DNA from 2 places in the Streptomyces sp. B5E4 genome. Region 1 is predicted to be linked to the other one. Evidence: riboswitches for the same ligand, from Rfam matches in the RefSeq annotation. Region 1 holds a riboswitch; the other holds the start of a gene.
What was found. Region 1 has a riboswitch for thiamine pyrophosphate ahead of ABGA99_RS36315 (thiamine ABC transporter substrate-binding protein). Riboswitches for the same ligand answer to the same signal wherever they lie in the genome.
Positions count from the first base shown of each region.

Region 2: it holds a riboswitch for thiamine pyrophosphate, as region 1 does, so the genes downstream of both, thiO (glycine oxidase ThiO) here and ABGA99_RS36315 (thiamine ABC transporter substrate-binding protein) in region 1, are expected to answer to the same signal.

Region 1 covers NZ_JBDPMI010000061.1:524-8,293, reverse strand. The annotation lists gene tsf (translation elongation factor Ts) at 1-310, shown strand, start outside; gene pyrH (UMP kinase) at 583-1,374, shown strand; gene frr (ribosome recycling factor) at 1,473-2,030, shown strand; gene ABGA99_RS36330 (phosphatidate cytidylyltransferase) at 2,102-3,031, shown strand; gene ABGA99_RS36325 (hypothetical protein) at 3,140-3,439, shown strand; gene rlmN (23S rRNA (adenine(2503)-C(2))-methyltransferase RlmN) at 3,480-4,628, shown strand; TPP riboswitch at 4,643-4,753, shown strand; gene ABGA99_RS36315 (thiamine ABC transporter substrate-binding protein) at 4,791-5,849, shown strand; gene ABGA99_RS36310 (iron ABC transporter permease) at 5,936-7,540, shown strand; partial or broken gene ABGA99_RS36305 (ABC transporter ATP-binding protein) at 7,540-7,770, shown strand, end outside.
Region 2 covers NZ_JBDPMI010000005.1:151,209-158,978, reverse strand. The annotation lists gene ABGA99_RS09490 (NAD(P)/FAD-dependent oxidoreductase) at 1-479, shown strand, start outside; gene ABGA99_RS09485 (hypothetical protein) at 538-1,659, opposite strand; gene metF (methylenetetrahydrofolate reductase [NAD(P)H]) at 1,700-2,617, opposite strand; gene thiE (thiamine phosphate synthase) at 2,708-3,406, opposite strand; gene ABGA99_RS09470 (Rv2175c family DNA-binding protein) at 3,481-3,846, opposite strand; gene ABGA99_RS09465 (FAD-dependent oxidoreductase) at 3,967-5,265, opposite strand; TPP riboswitch at 5,354-5,464, shown strand; gene thiO (glycine oxidase ThiO) at 5,463-6,722, shown strand; gene thiS (sulfur carrier protein ThiS) at 6,719-6,967, shown strand; gene ABGA99_RS09450 (thiazole synthase) at 6,974-7,770, shown strand, end outside.

The sequences.
Region 1 (7,770 bases):
CGACCCGCAGACCGCCAAGGAGGTGGCGCAGCACATCGCCGCCTTCGGCCCGCGCTGGCTGTCCCGCGAGGACGTCCCGGCGGACACGGTGGAGAACGAGCGCCGCGTCGCCGAGGCCACGTCCCGCGAGGAGGGCAAGCCGGAGGCCGCCCTGCCGAAGATCGTCGAGGGCCGTGTGAACGGCTTCTTCAAGGAGAACGTGCTGGTGGACCAGCCGTTCGCCAAGGACCCGAAGAAGTCGGTGCAGAAGGTGCTCGGCGAGGCGGGCGTGCAGGTGACCCGCTTCGCGCGCATCCGCGTCGGCGCCTGAGCGCCGGCGCCACCGTGCCGCCCGGCGCGCGTAAGCGCGACCGCACGGCACGTGCCGCGAGGTGATGCGCCGCACGGCGGGTCGCCACGGGGCACGGCGCGCACGGTGTGCGGCGAACGGCCACCGGCGCCGCTAGGGTCGGGTTGAGTTGTTGCGGGCCGGTGCGGGGGACCGCCGCCGGGCCGCGGAAGTGACGAGGAGGCCATTGCCGGGAACGGGTGAATGAGAACCCCACGGCGATGGCCTCCTTCGCATGCGCACGAGGAGACTTCATGAACGAGGACGCCGACGCGGACCACGGCCACCAGGAGAAGGCGGACAACGGCCACCACACGAAGAGGGACAGCTCGCGCTTCCTGCTGAAGCTGTCGGGCGAGGCGTTCTCCGGCGGCGGGGACCTCGGCGTCGACCCGGACGTCGTGCGCGCCATCGCCCGCGAGGTCGCGGCCGTCGTCCGCGACGGGTACGAGATCGCGGTGGTGATCGGCGGAGGCAACTTCTTCCGCGGCGCCGAACTGCAGCAGCGCGGCATGGACCGGGCCCGCTCCGACTACATGGGCATGCTCGGCACGGTCATGAACTGCCTTGCCCTGCAGGACTTCCTGGAGAAGGAGGGCATCGACTCCCGGGTGCAGACGGCGATCACGATGGGCCAGGTCGCCGAGCCGTACATCCCGCTGCGCGCCATCCGGCACATGCAGAAGGGCCGCGTGGTCATCTTCGGCGCCGGCATGGGCATGCCCTACTTCTCGACGGACACCACCGCCGCGCAGCGTGCCCTGGAGATCCACGCCGAGGCGCTGCTCATGGGCAAGAACGGCGTCGACGGGGTCTACGACGCCGACCCCAAGAAGAACCCCGACGCGGTGAAGTTCGACGCGCTCGGATACGGCGAGGTCATCACCCGTGACCTCAAGGTCGCCGACGCCACGGCCGTCACCCTGTGCCGCGACAACGAACTGCCCATCCTCGTCTTCGAGCTGCTGAAGGAGGGCAACATCGCCCGGGCGGTGCGGGGTGAGAAGATCGGTACGCTCGTGAGCGCGCACGGCAGCCGGGTCTGAGGGATGGACAACGGCCTGCCGGTCGGACACCGTGCAGGCATGGTACGGGCGGACGGGGGCACTCCCGTCCCGCTCACAGAAGAGACCAGGAGCCAGTGGTGATCGAAGAGACCCTCCTCGAAGCCGAGGAGAAGATGGAGAAGGCCGTCGTGGTCGCCAAGGAGGACCTCGCCGCGATCCGCACCGGGCGGGCCCATCCGGCGATGTTCAACAAGATCACGGCGGATTACTACGGGGCTCAGACCCCCATCAACCAACTGGCGTCGTTCTCGGTGCCGGAGCCGCGGATGGCGGTGGTGACACCGTTCGACAAGACCGCCCTGCGCAACATCGAGCAGGCGATCCGCGACTCCGACCTCGGCGTCAACCCCTCCAACGACGGCAACATCATCCGGGTGGTCTTCCCGCAGCTCACCGAGGAGCGCCGCAAGGAGTTCATCAAGGTCGCCAGGGCCAAGGGCGAGGACGCGCGGATCGCCATCCGCTCCGTGCGCCGCAAGGCCAAGGAGGCCATCGACAAGGCCGTCAAGGACGGCGAGATCGGTGAGGACGAGGGCCGCCGCGGCGAGAAGGAGCTCGACGACACCACCCACAAGTACGTGGCCCAGGTCGACGAGCTGCTCAAGCACAAGGAAGCAGAGCTGCTCGAGGTCTGATGAACGACTCCTCCAGGGGGGCCCCGGCGGGTCCCGTGTACGGCGGGGGTGAAAGGGCGCAGACTCCGCGCATGCCCATCGTGTCCGGCGACGCCCCTGCCGACGAACCCTCCCCAGGTCCCTCCGGGGGACCCGGCGTCCCGGGCGACGCCTCCGCCCCGCCGCCGCCCGCTCCCAAGCGGCGCCGCGGCGGCCGGGACCTCGGCGCGGCCATAGGCGTCGGGCTCGGCCTCGGCGCCATCGTGCTGGCCACGCTGTTCGTCGTGAAAGTGCTCTTCCTCGGCGTCATCGTCGTCGCCGTGGCGGTCGGGCTGTGGGAGCTGACGTCGCGGCTGGCGGAGTGCCGCGGCATCCGCACGCCGCTGGTGCCGCTGGCGCTCGGCGGCATCGCCATGGTCATCGCCGGGTACGCGCGCGGCGCCGAGGGCGCCGGGGCGGCACTCGCGCTCACCGCCCTCGCCGTCCCCGTCTGGCGGCTGACGCGCCCCGCGGAGGACTACCTCCGCGACGTCACCGCCGGCGTCTTCGCCGCGTTCTACGTGCCCTTCCTCGCGAGCTTCGTCGCGCTGATGCTCGCCGCGGACGACGACGGGCCGCAGCGGGTGCTGACGTTCCTGATCCTCACGGTGATCAGCGACACCGGCGCGTACGCCGTGGGCTACAAGTTCGGCCGCCACAAACTCGCCCCGCGCATCAGCCCCGGCAAGACCCGCGAGGGGCTGGGCGGCGCGCTGGCCTTCGCGATGGCGGCGGGCGCGGTGTGCATGGAACTGCTCATCGACGACGGCCGCTGGTGGCAGGGCCTCCTGCTGGGCGCCGCCGCAGCCGCCTCCGCGACGCTCGGGGACCTCGCCGAATCGATGATCAAACGCGACCTCGGCATCAAGGACATGGGCACGCTGCTCCCCGGCCACGGTGGGATCATGGACCGGCTGGACTCGCTGCTGCCGACGGCGCCGGTCGTGTGGCTGCTGATGGTGATCTTCGTCGGCGGGGGCTGACCGCCGCGTTCCCCCTGTGCGGTTTCGGCGAGGGCCGAAACATCTGTGAGCCGCGCCGGGCGGGTGGGCACGGTGGTGGCGGATGTCCGCGACCCAAGGGGGATTTCGATGAGGATCAAGCACACGGCGGCGCGCGCGACGGCGGTGGCCCTGCTGGCGACCGGGGGCGTGGCGGTGGGCACCGCCACGGCGGCGGCAGGCGACGGCCCCGGCGCACCCGGCGGCACCGTCGCGCCGCTCCTGGACTGGCAGGGCAGCGACAGGGCCGCACCCGCGGAACACGACTGGGGCGTCGCGCCCATGGGCGACGACCACGGGTCGCCGGGCGGCGGGGCGGCCCCCGTGGGCGACGGCCACGGCTCGCCCATCAGCGCGCTTGAGCGGGCGAATTCGGGCATTTGGGGTTAAGGCGGGCGGGGGTGAATCCGTCTGCGACACTGGTACGGCTATGCCGAAGCCAGGAGAGCTCACCTTCGCCGTCCCCCGTGGTGCCAAGAAGCCGCCGCGGCACCTAGCCGACCTCACCCCCGCCGAGCGCCGCGACGCCGTCGCCGAGCTGGGGGAGAAGCCGTTTCGTGCCACGCAGCTCTCGCGCCACTACTTCGCGCGCTACGCCACCGACCCGGCCGGCTGGACCGACGTGCCGGCCGGGTCCCGGGAGAAGCTCGCCGAAGGGCTGCTGCCCGAGCTGATGACCGTCGTACGGCATCTGAGCTGCGACGGCGACACCACCCGCAAGACCCTGTGGCGGCTCTTCGACGGCACGCTGGTCGAGTCGGTGCTCATGCGCTACCCCGACCGCGTCACCATGTGCATCTCCTCCCAGGCCGGGTGCGGCATGAACTGCCCGTTCTGCGCCACCGGCCAGGCCGGGCTGACCCGCAACCTGTCCACCGCCGAGATCGTCCACCAGATCGTCGACGGCATGCGCGCCCTGCGCGACGGCGAGGTCCCGGGGGGCACCGCCCGGGCCGAAGGCTCCGGGGGAGGCCCCGCGCGGCTGTCCAACATCGTCTTCATGGGCATGGGCGAGCCGCTGGCGAACTACAACCGCGTGCTGTCCGCCATCCGCCGCCTCACCGACCCCGAGCCCGAGGGCCTCGGGCTCTCCCAGCGCGGCATCACCGTCTCCACCGTCGGCCTCGTGCCCGCCATGCACCGCTTCGCCGACGAGGGCCTGAAGTGCCGCCTCGCCGTCTCCCTGCACGCGCCCGACGACGAGCTGCGCGACACCCTCGTGCCCGTCAACACCCGCTGGCAGGTCCGCGAGGTCCTCGACGCCGCCTGGGAGTACGCCGCCCGCTCCGGCCGCCGCGTCTCCATCGAGTACGCGCTGATCAGGGACATCAACGACCAGGCCTGGCGCGCCGACCTCCTCGGCCGCCTCCTCAAGGGCCGCCGCGCGCACGTCAACCTCATCCCGCTCAACCCCACGCCCGGCTCCAAGTGGACCGCCTCCCGGCCCGAGGACGAGCGGGCCTTCGTCGCCGCCCTGGAGGCCCACGGCGTGCCCGTGACCGTACGGGACACCCGCGGCCAGGAGATCGAAGGAGCCTGCGGGCAGCTCGCCGCCTCCGCGGCCGACGCACCAGCCTGATATCGTTCATTTGTACACACCGACAGGGGAGCGCTCGCAGCGCTGAGAGTGCGGCACCGTCCAGGCCGCAGACCCTCGAACCTCGCCCAGGTCATTCTGGGTAGGAAGTTCGGTCGAGACTCTGCTGCTGCCCGGGCTGCCCGCCGCCACGAAAGCAGCCCGATGAAGCGCATCGTCACCACCGCCTTGGCCGCGTCCCTCGCCCTGGGCCTGGCCGCCTGCGGCTCGGACTCCGGCGACGGATCCGGGTCAGGCCCGGACGGCAAGAGCGTCACCCTCGTCACCCACGACTCCTTCGCCGTCTCCGACGACGTCCTCAAGGCGTTCGAGAAACAGTCCGGGTACACGGTCGACATCCTCAAGGGCAAGGACGCCGGCTCCGCCGTCAACCAGGCCGTCCTGTCCAAGGACAACCCCCAGGGCGACGTCTTCTTCGGCATCGACAACACCCTCCTCTCCCGCGGCCTCGACAACGGGATCTTCACGCCGTACGAAGCGAAGGGGCTGGACCGCATACCCGGGGAACTCCAGCTCGACGCCGGCGAACACCGCGTCACCCCCGTCGACTACGGCGACGTGTGCGTCAACTACGACCGCGCGTACTTCGAGGAGAAGAACCTCGACCCGCCGCAGACCTTCGACGACCTCGCCGACCCCCGCTACCGGGACCTCCTCGTCACCGAGAACGCCGCCACCTCCTCCCCGGGCCTGGCCTTCCTCCTCGCCACCGCCGACGCGTACGGCGACGAGGGCTGGGAGGACTACTGGAGCCGGCTGCGGGACAACGGCGTCGAGGTCGTCGACGGCTGGGAGCAGGCGTACTACGAGCGCTTCTCCGGCGCCGGCAAGGGCGACAAGCCGCTCGTCGTCTCGTACGCCTCCAGCCCGCCCGTCCTCGACATGGAATCGCAGCCCGAGGAAGCCACCACCGGCGTGGCCACCGGCACCTGCTTCCGCCAGATCGAGTTCGCCGGGCTGCTCGCCAACGCCGGCAACACCGAAGGCGGCAAGGCCCTCATCGACTTCCTCATCGGCGAGCGGTTCCAGAAGGACATGCCGCTGCAGATGTTCGTCCACCCCGTGCGGGAGAACACCGAACTGCCCGAGGTCTTCACCCGCTACGGCGAGGAGATCGCCGACCCGCACACCCTCGACCCGGCGACCGTCGACGACAACCGGGAGCAGTGGATCAAGACGTGGACCTCGCTGGTCGTGAAGTAACCCGGGCCGCGGGACGCGGCAGGGGAGACACGGGAACGGGCGCCGGCCGCCGCCGGATACGCGGGGCGGCCGGACGGCTCGCGCTCATGGCCGTCCCCGCCGCGTTCTTCGCCGTCTTCTTCGCCTACCCCGTCGGCGCCATCGTCGCCCGCGGCCTGCGCGAGGGCGGCCGCTGGCAGTTCGGCCGCATCCCCGACGTCCTCGGCGACCCCGACATCCTCGGCGTCCTGTGGTTCACGCTCTGGCAGGCCGCCGCCTCCACGGGGCTCACCCTCGTCCTCGCGCTGCCCGCCGCGTACGTCTTCGCCCGCTTCGACTTCCCCGGCAAGCAACTGCTGCGCGCCCTGGTCACCGTGCCGTTCGTGATGCCCACCGTCGTCGTCGGCTCCGCGTTCCTCGCGCTCACCGGCCGCGGCGGCGTCCTCGACGGCTGGTGGGGCACCCGGCTGGACACCAGCGTGTGGGCCATCCTGCTGGCGCACGTCTTCTTCAACTTCGCCGTCGTCGTACGGACCGTCGGCGGCCTGTGGGCCCAGCTCGACCCCCGCCAGGAAGAAGCCGCCCGGGTCCTCGGCGCCGGCCGCCTCGCCGCCTGGCGGCACGTCACCCTGCCCGCGCTCGGGCCCGCCGTCGCCGCCGCGGCCCTCATGGTCTTCCTCTTCACCTTCACCTCCTTCGGGGTCGTCCAGATCCTCGGCGGTCCCGCCTACAGCACCCTCGAAGTGGAGATCTACCGGCAGACCGCGGACTTCCTCGACCTGCCCACCGCCGCGGTCCTCTCCCTCCTCCAACTCGCCGCCGTCGCCGCCGTCCTGGCCGTGCACGCCTGGACCGTACGCCGCCGGGAGACCGCGCTGCGCCTCGTCGACCCCGAGACCACCGCCCGCCGCCCCCGCGGCGCCGGCGAACGCGCCCTCCTCGGCGGCGTCGTCGCCGTCGTCGCCGTCCTGCTCCTCGCGCCGCTCGCCGTCCTCGTCGAACGCTCCTTCGCCACCCCGGACGGCCACGGCCTCGGCTTCTACTGCGCGCTGCAGGAGAGCGACGGCACCTTCGCCGTCCCGCCGCTGGAGGCCGTCGGCAACTCCCTCGCCTACGCCGCCGTCGCCACCGTCATCGCGGTCGCCGTCGGGGGCCTCGCCGCGGCCGCCGTCACCCGCCGCGCCGGGCCGCTCGTCCGCGGCTTCGACGCGCTGCTGATGCTGCCGCTGGGCACCTCCGCCGTCACCGTCGGGTTCGGCTTCCTCATCGCCCTCGACACCCCGCCGCTCGACCTCAGATCCTCCTGGATCCTCGTGCCGCTCGCGCAGGCGCTGGTCGGCGTCCCGTTCGTCGTACGGACCATGCTGCCCGTGCTGCGCGCCGTCGACGACCGGCTGCGGGAAGCCGCCGCCGTCCTCGGGGCGTCACCGCTGCGGGCCTGGCGGGAGGTCGACCTGCCGCTGGTGCGGCGGGCGGTGCTCGTCGCCGCCGGCTTCGCCTTCGCGGTCTCCCTCGGCGAGTTCGGGGCGACCGTCTTCATCGCCGGGCCCGACCGGCCGACGCTGCCCGTCGCGGTGGCCCGGCTCCTCGGACGGGCCGGCGAGACCAACTACGGGCAGGCGATGGCGCTGAGCACCATCCTCATGGCGGTGTGCGCGGCTTCGCTGCTGCTGCTGGAACGGGTCCGTAAGAACCAGGCGGGAGAGTTCTGATGCTCGTACTCGACGACGTCACCGTGCGCTACGGGGCCCGCGCGGCGGTCGACGGGATCTCCCTCGATGTCGCGGACCACGAGGTCGTCAGCGTCCTCGGACCCAGCGGCAGCGGCAAGTCCACGCTGCTGCGGGCGGTGGCCGGGCTGCAGCCCGTCGCCGGCGGGCGGGTACTGCTCGGCGGGCGGGACCTGGCCGGGGTGCCGGCGCACCGGCGGGGGGTCGGGCTG
Region 2 (7,770 bases), on a different contig from region 1:
TCTTCGACGGCGAGCAGCCCGGGACCGACGTGGTGCCCACCGTCACCGTGCTGCGCCCCGACGACCCCGCGCTGCGCCCGGACGCGGAGCACGAGGCCGTGACGCTGACCGCCGTCGTCCCGGCCGGGGCGTGGGCGGCCGAGGGCGGGGAGAAGGCCGCGGAGGCGTTCGCGGACCGGATGGTGGCCGCGGCCGGGCGCGCGGTGCCGGGGCTGGCGGAGCGGGTGCTGTGGCGCGCGGTGCGGACGCCCGCGGACACCGCCGCCGAGACGGGCGCCCCGGGGGGCGCGGTGCCGGGGCCCGCGCTGGCGGGGGCCGGGGGCGCGTATCTGCCGCTGCCGAACGCCACGGCCGTGCCGGGTCTCTACGCGGTCGGCGGGTGGTCGCACCCGGGCGGCGGCCTGGCACACGCGGGGATGTCGGGGGCCCTGGTCGCCGGGCTGATCATGGAGGGCGCGGACTTCCGCGGCTCCCGCTGACGGGTCGCCGGGGCGGGTGGCCGGGGCCGGTGGCCCGCAGGGGGTGGGCCGACGGGGGTCAGTAGCGGTACTGCTGCTGCTCGTAGCCGGGGTAGCCCTGCTGCTGCGCGTACGGGTCCTCGGCGCCGAGCGGGTCCGCGTCGCGCTGCTGGGGCATCCAGACGCTCTCGGCCGCCGTCCCGTAGTTCTCCTGGCCGTAGGCCGGCTGCTGGCCGGTGTCGTAGCCCTCGGGGTACTGCTGGGGGTACTGCTGCTGGTCGTAGCCGGGGTAGCCGGCGCCGCCCGTGTCGTACTGCTGCCCGCCGCCCTGCGTGGAGTCGTAGTACGGCGGCGGGGCCGGGGCGGCGTACTCCGTGCCGCTGTAGGGGTCCGCGTAGCCGCCGGGGGCGGGGGCGGACGCGTCGTACCCGGCGTACTGGTGCTCGGTGCCGTAGCCGCCGGCGTCCGGGTATATCTGCTGGTCCTGCCCGTAACCGTTCGTCCCGGCGCCGTTCGTGGCGTAGCCCCCGGCCTCGTAGCCGGAGGTGGTCGCGTGGCTGCCGGTGTCGTAGGCCGAGGTCGTGGCGTGGCTGCCGGTGTCGTACGCGGACGTGGTGGCGTAGCTGCCGGAGTCGTAGGCGGAGGTGGTCGCGTAGCTGCCGGAGTCGTAGCCGGCGCCGTTCCCGTTGCCGTACGCGTCGTAGCCGCCCGCGTACGTCTGCTGCCCGGGGGCGGCGCCCGCGGGGGCCTGCTCGTCGCCGAAGGGCGAGAACTGCGAGGTCTGTTCCTGCGCCGCGGGCGGGGGCGGCGCGTGCTCCGGCTCGTACGCGGGGTAGGCGGCTCCGCGCTCCGGGGGCGGCGGCGCCTGGCGGCCGTCGTACGCGGCCGCGTCGTACCCCTGCGCGTCGTACCCGCCGTCGTAGTCCTCGTGCTCCCCTCGCTTGTTCACCGCCCAGCCGTCGGAGTAGCCGCTGCGGTAGGAGAACGTGACCTTGGTCTGTCCGACCCCGAACGCCACCACGCCCAGCCCGATCACGACGGCCGAGGGCATGAGCACGCCGAGCACCACGCAGAGGAAGCCGACGAAGGCCAGCGCGCGCCAGCGCAGCGGGGCCTTGTACTGCATCAGCACTTCCCACAGCAGCCACAGCGAGATCACGCCGAACGCGGCATAGAGGGCCAACCAAGCCAAGTCGCCCATCACGTGCCTCTCTTCCGCCCCCGCTTGGTGGTGCCTGCCCTCAGGATCGCCGGTGCAGTCCGAGGTTCTGGTAGATCTCCAGCGTTGCCGTGGAGTGGTTCAGCGTAATGAAGTGCAGTCCGGGGATTCCCTCGGACAGCAACCGCTCGCACATGTCCGTGGCGTACTCGATGCCAATGGAGCGTACCGCGGCCCGGTCCTCCTCGACCGCGAGAACCCGATCCGCCAGCTCCGGCGGGAACGTGGCCCCGCTCAGCTCGGCGAACCGCTGGATCTGCCGGGCGTTGGTGACCGGCATGATCTCCGGGATGATCGGCGTCGTGCAGCCCGCGGCGGCCACCCGGTCACGCAGCCGCAGGTAGTCGTCGACGTGGAAGAACATCTGGGTGATCGCGTAGTCCGCGCCCGCGCGGCACTTGTCGACGAAGTGCCGGATGTCGGTGTCCCAGTCCGTGGACCGGGGGTGCCGCTCGGGGAAGGCGGCCACGCCGACGCAGAAGTCGCCCGACTCCTTGATCAGCCGGACCAGATCCGCGGCGTACGCCACCCCCCGCGGGTGCGCGACCCACTCCCCCATCGGGTCGCCCGGGGGGTCGCCGCGGACCGCGAGCATGTTGCGGATGCCGGCGTCCGCGTACTGGCCGATGACGTTGCGGAGTTCGGCGACGGAGTGGTCGACCGCGGTGAGGTGCGCCACGGGCGTGAGCGTGGTGTCGGTGGCGATGCGCTCGGTGGCGCGGACGGTGCCCTCGCGGGACGAGCCGCCGGCGCCGTACGTCACGGAGACGAAGGTCGGCTGTACGGCCTCGATGCGCCGTACGGCGTTCCAGAGGGTCCGCTCGCCCTTGTCGGTTTTCGGGGCGGCGAACTCGAACGAAAACGACTGCTTGCCGGACGCGAGCAGTTCACGAACAGTGACTGCGCGATCATTCCTGGTCGAAGCGATGCCGGTGGCCATACGCGGCAGGTTAACCGCCGGTCACCTCCGGACCCAAGACGGCCAGCTCAATTGCCTGGGCAGGACCCGGTGCCGCGGGCGCCCCCGCGCCTACCGGACGTCACCGTTCCGGGCCGCGCGCAGCCGTCGTACGAACGCACCCGCCGCAGCTCCGGGGTCCTCCGCGGCGGTGAGGGCGCGGACGACGACGACGCGCCGGGCGCCGGCCGCCAGGACCTCGTCGAGGTTTCCGAGGTCGATTCCGCCGATGGCGAACCACGGGCGGTCGGTGCCGAGCCCCGCCGCATACCGGACGAGACCGAGGCCGGCCGCGGGGCGTCCGGCCTTGGTGGGGGTGGGCCAGCACGGGCCGGTGCAGAAGTAGTCGACGCCTGGCTCCTCGGCCGCGGCCCGGGTCTCCGCCTCGGCGTGGGTGGAGCGGCCGATCAGCACGTCGTTCGGCCCGGCACCCAGGAGGGCGCGGGCGGCGGGCACGGGCAGGTCGCCCTGGCCCAGGTGCAGCACGTCGGCGCCGGCGGCGTGCGCCACGTCGGCGCGGTCGTTGACCGCGAGCAGCCGGCCGTGCCGGCGGCAGGCGTCGGCGAACACCTCCAGGTGCGCCAGCTCCTCGCGCGCCTCCATGCCCTTGTCGCGCAGTTGGACGATGTCCACGCCGGCGGCCAGCACGGCGTCCAGGAACTCGGGCAGGTCGCCCTGGCGGGTACGGGCGTCCGTGCACAGATAGAGCTGCGCGGCGCCGAGCCGTGCGCGGGCGTCCACGGTGGCACCGGCGGCGGTTCCGGCCGTCATACGGCGCTCCCCCCTCGTACGGTCTCGTACGGTCGCGGGGCCGGACCCGCGGGTGCGCGCCCGGCCCCGCGAGGTTACACAGCCAGTGCCTGCGCCCTGCGCTTGACCTCCGTCCCGCGGTTCTCGCGCAGCGCCTGCGCGGGAGTCCCCGGGAGCGAGGGGTCGGGGGTGAACAGCCACTCCAGCGCCTCCGCGTCGCTGAAGCCGTCGTCCTTGAGCAGCGTCAGGGTGCCGGTGAGGCCCTTGACGACCTTCCCCTCGCCGATGAACTCGGCGGGCACCTGCAGCGTCTTGTTCTCACCCCGCCGCACCGCGATCAGCTGGCCTTCCCTGACCAACTGCCGCACGCGGGTCACCTCGACGTCGAGCTTCTCCGCGATGTCGGGAAGGGTGAGCCAGGAGGGGACGAGAGCATCGATCTTCGCATCAATCTCGGTCACCCCCCCAGCCTGCCATCTCGGGCGGCCTGTCGGTACAGGGCAGCGCCAAAGGGAGGCATATCACCGCGAAGTATCCCCGGATTCGGGGAAAGCGGCGCGGTGCTCGGCGCGCCGCGGACATCACAGCACGGCTGATTTCAGCGGTACGGCCGCGTCGGCGGCCCGCTCGCGGTCCAGCGCGGCGCCGGCATGGATCAGCTTGCGCCCCTGGGTGAGGTCCCGCGGCCGGCCGACGGCCAACAGCGCGATGAGCCGGCCGGCGCGCAGCCAGCACACCGACCACGAGGAACCCTGCGGGTCGCCGCGCCACAGCAGCTCGTCGCCGTCCGTGTGGTGGCCGACGTACTGCACGAAGCGGCCGAACTGCTCGGACCAGAAATACGGCACCGGGTCGTACACCCCGCCCGGCGCCCCCGCGATGTCCGCCGCGACCGTCGTCGGGCCCTGGAGGGCGTTGTCCCAGTGGTGGATCAGCAGCCGCTCACCGTAGCGCGCGGACGGGAAGGACGCGCAGTCGCCGACGGCCCAGACCCCGGGCACGTTCGTACGCAGCCGCTCGTCGGCCCGCACCGCCCCGTCGTCACCCAGCTCGACGCCGGAGCCGGCGAGCCAGGCCGTGGCCGGGTGGGCGCCGATGCCGACGACGACGGCGTCGGCGGTCAGCTCCGTGCCGTCGTCGAGGACCACCGCGACCGGCCCCTCCTCGCCCGGGCTCTCGACGCGCTCCACCCGGCGCCCCGTCAGCAGCCGGGCACCGCTCTCCTCGTACCACGTGGCCATCGGCGCCGCGACCGCCGCGGGCAGCGCGGCCGCCAGCGGATGCCCCGCGGCCTCCACGACCGTCACCTCGCAGCCCTGCTCGCGCGCCGCGGTGGTCAGCTCCGCGCCGATCCAGCCCGCGCCGACCACCAGGATCCGGCTGCGCCGCACGAGCACCGCGCGCAGCCGCGCCGCGTCGTCGAGGGTGCGCAGCAGGTGCACGCCGGGCGTGGCGCCGGCCCGGGCACCGGGCAGCGGGACGGGCGCCGCGCCGGTGGCGAGGACCAGGTTCCCGTACGGAACGGGCCCGGCGTCCGTCTCCAGCACCCGCCGCGCGGTGTCCAGCCGGTCGGCGTGCAGCCCCAGCCGGAGCCCGATGCCGTACTCCGCGAAGTCCACCTCGAACGCCGAGCCCTCCGCCTTGCCCAGCAGCACCGCCTTCGACAGCGGCGGCCGGTCGTACGGGTCGTGCGGCTCCGCGCCGACGAGGGTGACGGTGCCCGCGTAGCCCTGCTCGCGCAGCGCCACGGCGGTCTGCACGCCGGCCATGCCGGCGCCGACGACGACGGTGCCCGCGGTGGGGTCCGCGGCACTGCTGGGGCGGCTGGCGGCCCGGCCGGCGGGGCCGCGCTCCGGTTCGGCGTCGGTCACACCGATCACTTTATGCCGCGCCCGTCGCCCGCCGCTCGTGCCGGGCCCGCTCGCGAGGCTCCCTTACAGCGGCCGGGCGTACGGAGTTAGGGTGACCGGGAAGACTCGCGGGAGCCCGGCGCACCGGGCTGAGAGGGGGGCTGGCGGCCCCCGACCGTACGAACCTGATCCGGGTCATGCCGGCGAAGGGAGGGGCGAACGCGCCCATGCAGCCACGCGACACACCCCCGACAGAACCCACCACGACACCGGCGGCGGGCCCAACCGGCGCGCCGCGCACGGCCGATGCCGCCTACGACGTCCTCGTCGTCGGCGGCGGCGTCATCGGCCTGGTCACCGCCTGGCAGGCGGCCCGCCGCGGGCTGGCCACCGCCGTCGCCGACCCGGCCCCCGGCGGCGGCGCCGCGCAGGTCGCGGCCGGGATGCTGGCCGCCGTCACCGAACTGCACTACGGCGAGGAAGCGCTGCTGGCGCTCAACCTGGCCGCCGCGGAGCGCTATCCGGCGTTCGCGGCCGAGCTGGCGGAGGCGTCCGGCCAGGACATCGGCTACCGCCGCTGCGGCGCGCTGTCCGTCGCCCTCGACGCGGACGACCGCGCCCAACTGCGCGAACTGCACGGCTTCCAGCAGCGGCTGGGGCTCTCCGCGCAGTGGCTCAGCGGCAGCGAGTGCCGCCGGCTGGAGCCCATGCTCGCGCCCGGAGTACGCGGCGGGCTGCGCGTCGACGGCGACCACCAGACGGACCCGCGGCTGCTGACCGCGGCGCTGGTCACCGCCTGCGAGCGGGCCGGGGTCGCCTTCCACCGCAGCCTCGCGGTCCGGCTGCGGATCGCCGGCGCGGGCGCGGGCGCGGACGAGCGGGCGGCGGGCGCGGAGCTGGCGGACGGCACCCGGATCGCCGCCGGGCAGACGGTGCTCGCCGCGGGCAGCCGCAGCGGCGGCCTGGTGGGGGTGCCGGAGGCGGTACGGCCGCCGGTGCGGCCGGTGAAGGGGCAGGTGCTGCGGCTGCGGATGCCCGGCGCCGGGACGCCCTTCCTGTCCCGTACGGTACGGGCCGTGGTGCGCGGCAGCAGCGTGTACCTGGTGCCGCGGGAGAGCGGTGAGCTGGTCGTCGGCGCCACCAGCGAGGAGCTGGGCTGGGACACCACGGTCACCGCGGGCGGCGTGTACGAGCTGCTGCGCGACGCCCACGAGCTGCTGCCCGGGCTGACGGAGCTGCCGCTCGTGGAGACCGGCGCCGGGCTGCGCCCCGGCTCCCCCGACAACGCGCCGCTGCTGGGCCCCACCGCCCTGGCGGGGCTGCACCTGGCCACCGGCCACTACCGCAACGGGGTGCTCCTCACCCCGGTCACCGGCGACGCGCTCGCCGCCGTCCTCACCGGCGGCGAACTCCCCGAGGTGGCCCGCCCGTTCGCGGCCACCCGGTTCGGCACCACGCACCAGCGGCACGAAGGGCGGCACGCATGACCGAGGACGCCACGCAGACCCGTACGGACGCCCGTACCGACTCCCCGACCATCACCGTCAACGGCGCACCGCGCCGGATCGCCGCGGGCCTCACCCTCGACGCCCTCGTCGCCACCCTCACCAGCGCGCCCCGCGGCGTCGCCGCCGCCGTCAACGAGGACGTCGTACCGCGCGGGAGCTGGCCCACCACCACCCTCGGCGACGGCGACCGCGTCGAGATCCTGACCCCGGTCCAGGGAGGCTGACCCACCGTGAACAGCACCGCCACCGCCCCCGCAGGGGTGACAGACACCACAGATCCCACTGCCGCCGACCCCCTCACCATCGCCGGCGTCCGCTTCTCCTCCCGCCTCATCATGGGCACCGGCGGCGCGAGCAGCCTGGAGAGCATGGAGCGCGCCCTCCTCGCCTCCGGCACCGAGCTGACCACCGTCGCGATGCGCCGCATCGACCCCGGCGTGCACGGCTCCGTACTCGACGTGCTGCGCCGCCACGGCATCCGCGTGCTGCCGAACACCGCCGGCTGCTTCACCGCGGGCGAGGCCGTCCTCACCGCCCGGCTGGCCCGCGAGGCGCTCGGCACGGACTGGGTGAAGCTGGAGGTCATCGCCGACGAACGCACCCTGCTGCCCGACCCCGTCGAGCTGCTGGCCGCCGCCGAGACGCTCGTCGACGACGGCTTCACCGTGCTCCCGTACACCAACGACGACCCCGTGCTCGCCCGCAAGCTGGAGGACGCCGGCTGCGCCGCCGTGATGCCGCTGGGCTCCCCCATCGGCTCCGGGCTCGGCATCCGCAACCCGCACAACTTCCAGCTCATCACCGAGGCCGCCGGGGTGCCCGTCATCCTCGACGCCGGCGCCGGCACCGCCTCCGACGCCGCACAGGCGATGGAGCTGGGCTGCGACGCGGTGATGCTGGCGTCCGCGGTGACCCGGGCGCAGGAACCGGTGCTGATGGCGGAGGCGATGCGGTACGCGATCGCCGCGGGCCGGCTCGCCGCGCGCGCGGGGCGCATCCCGCGCCGGCACTTCGCGCGGGCGTCGTC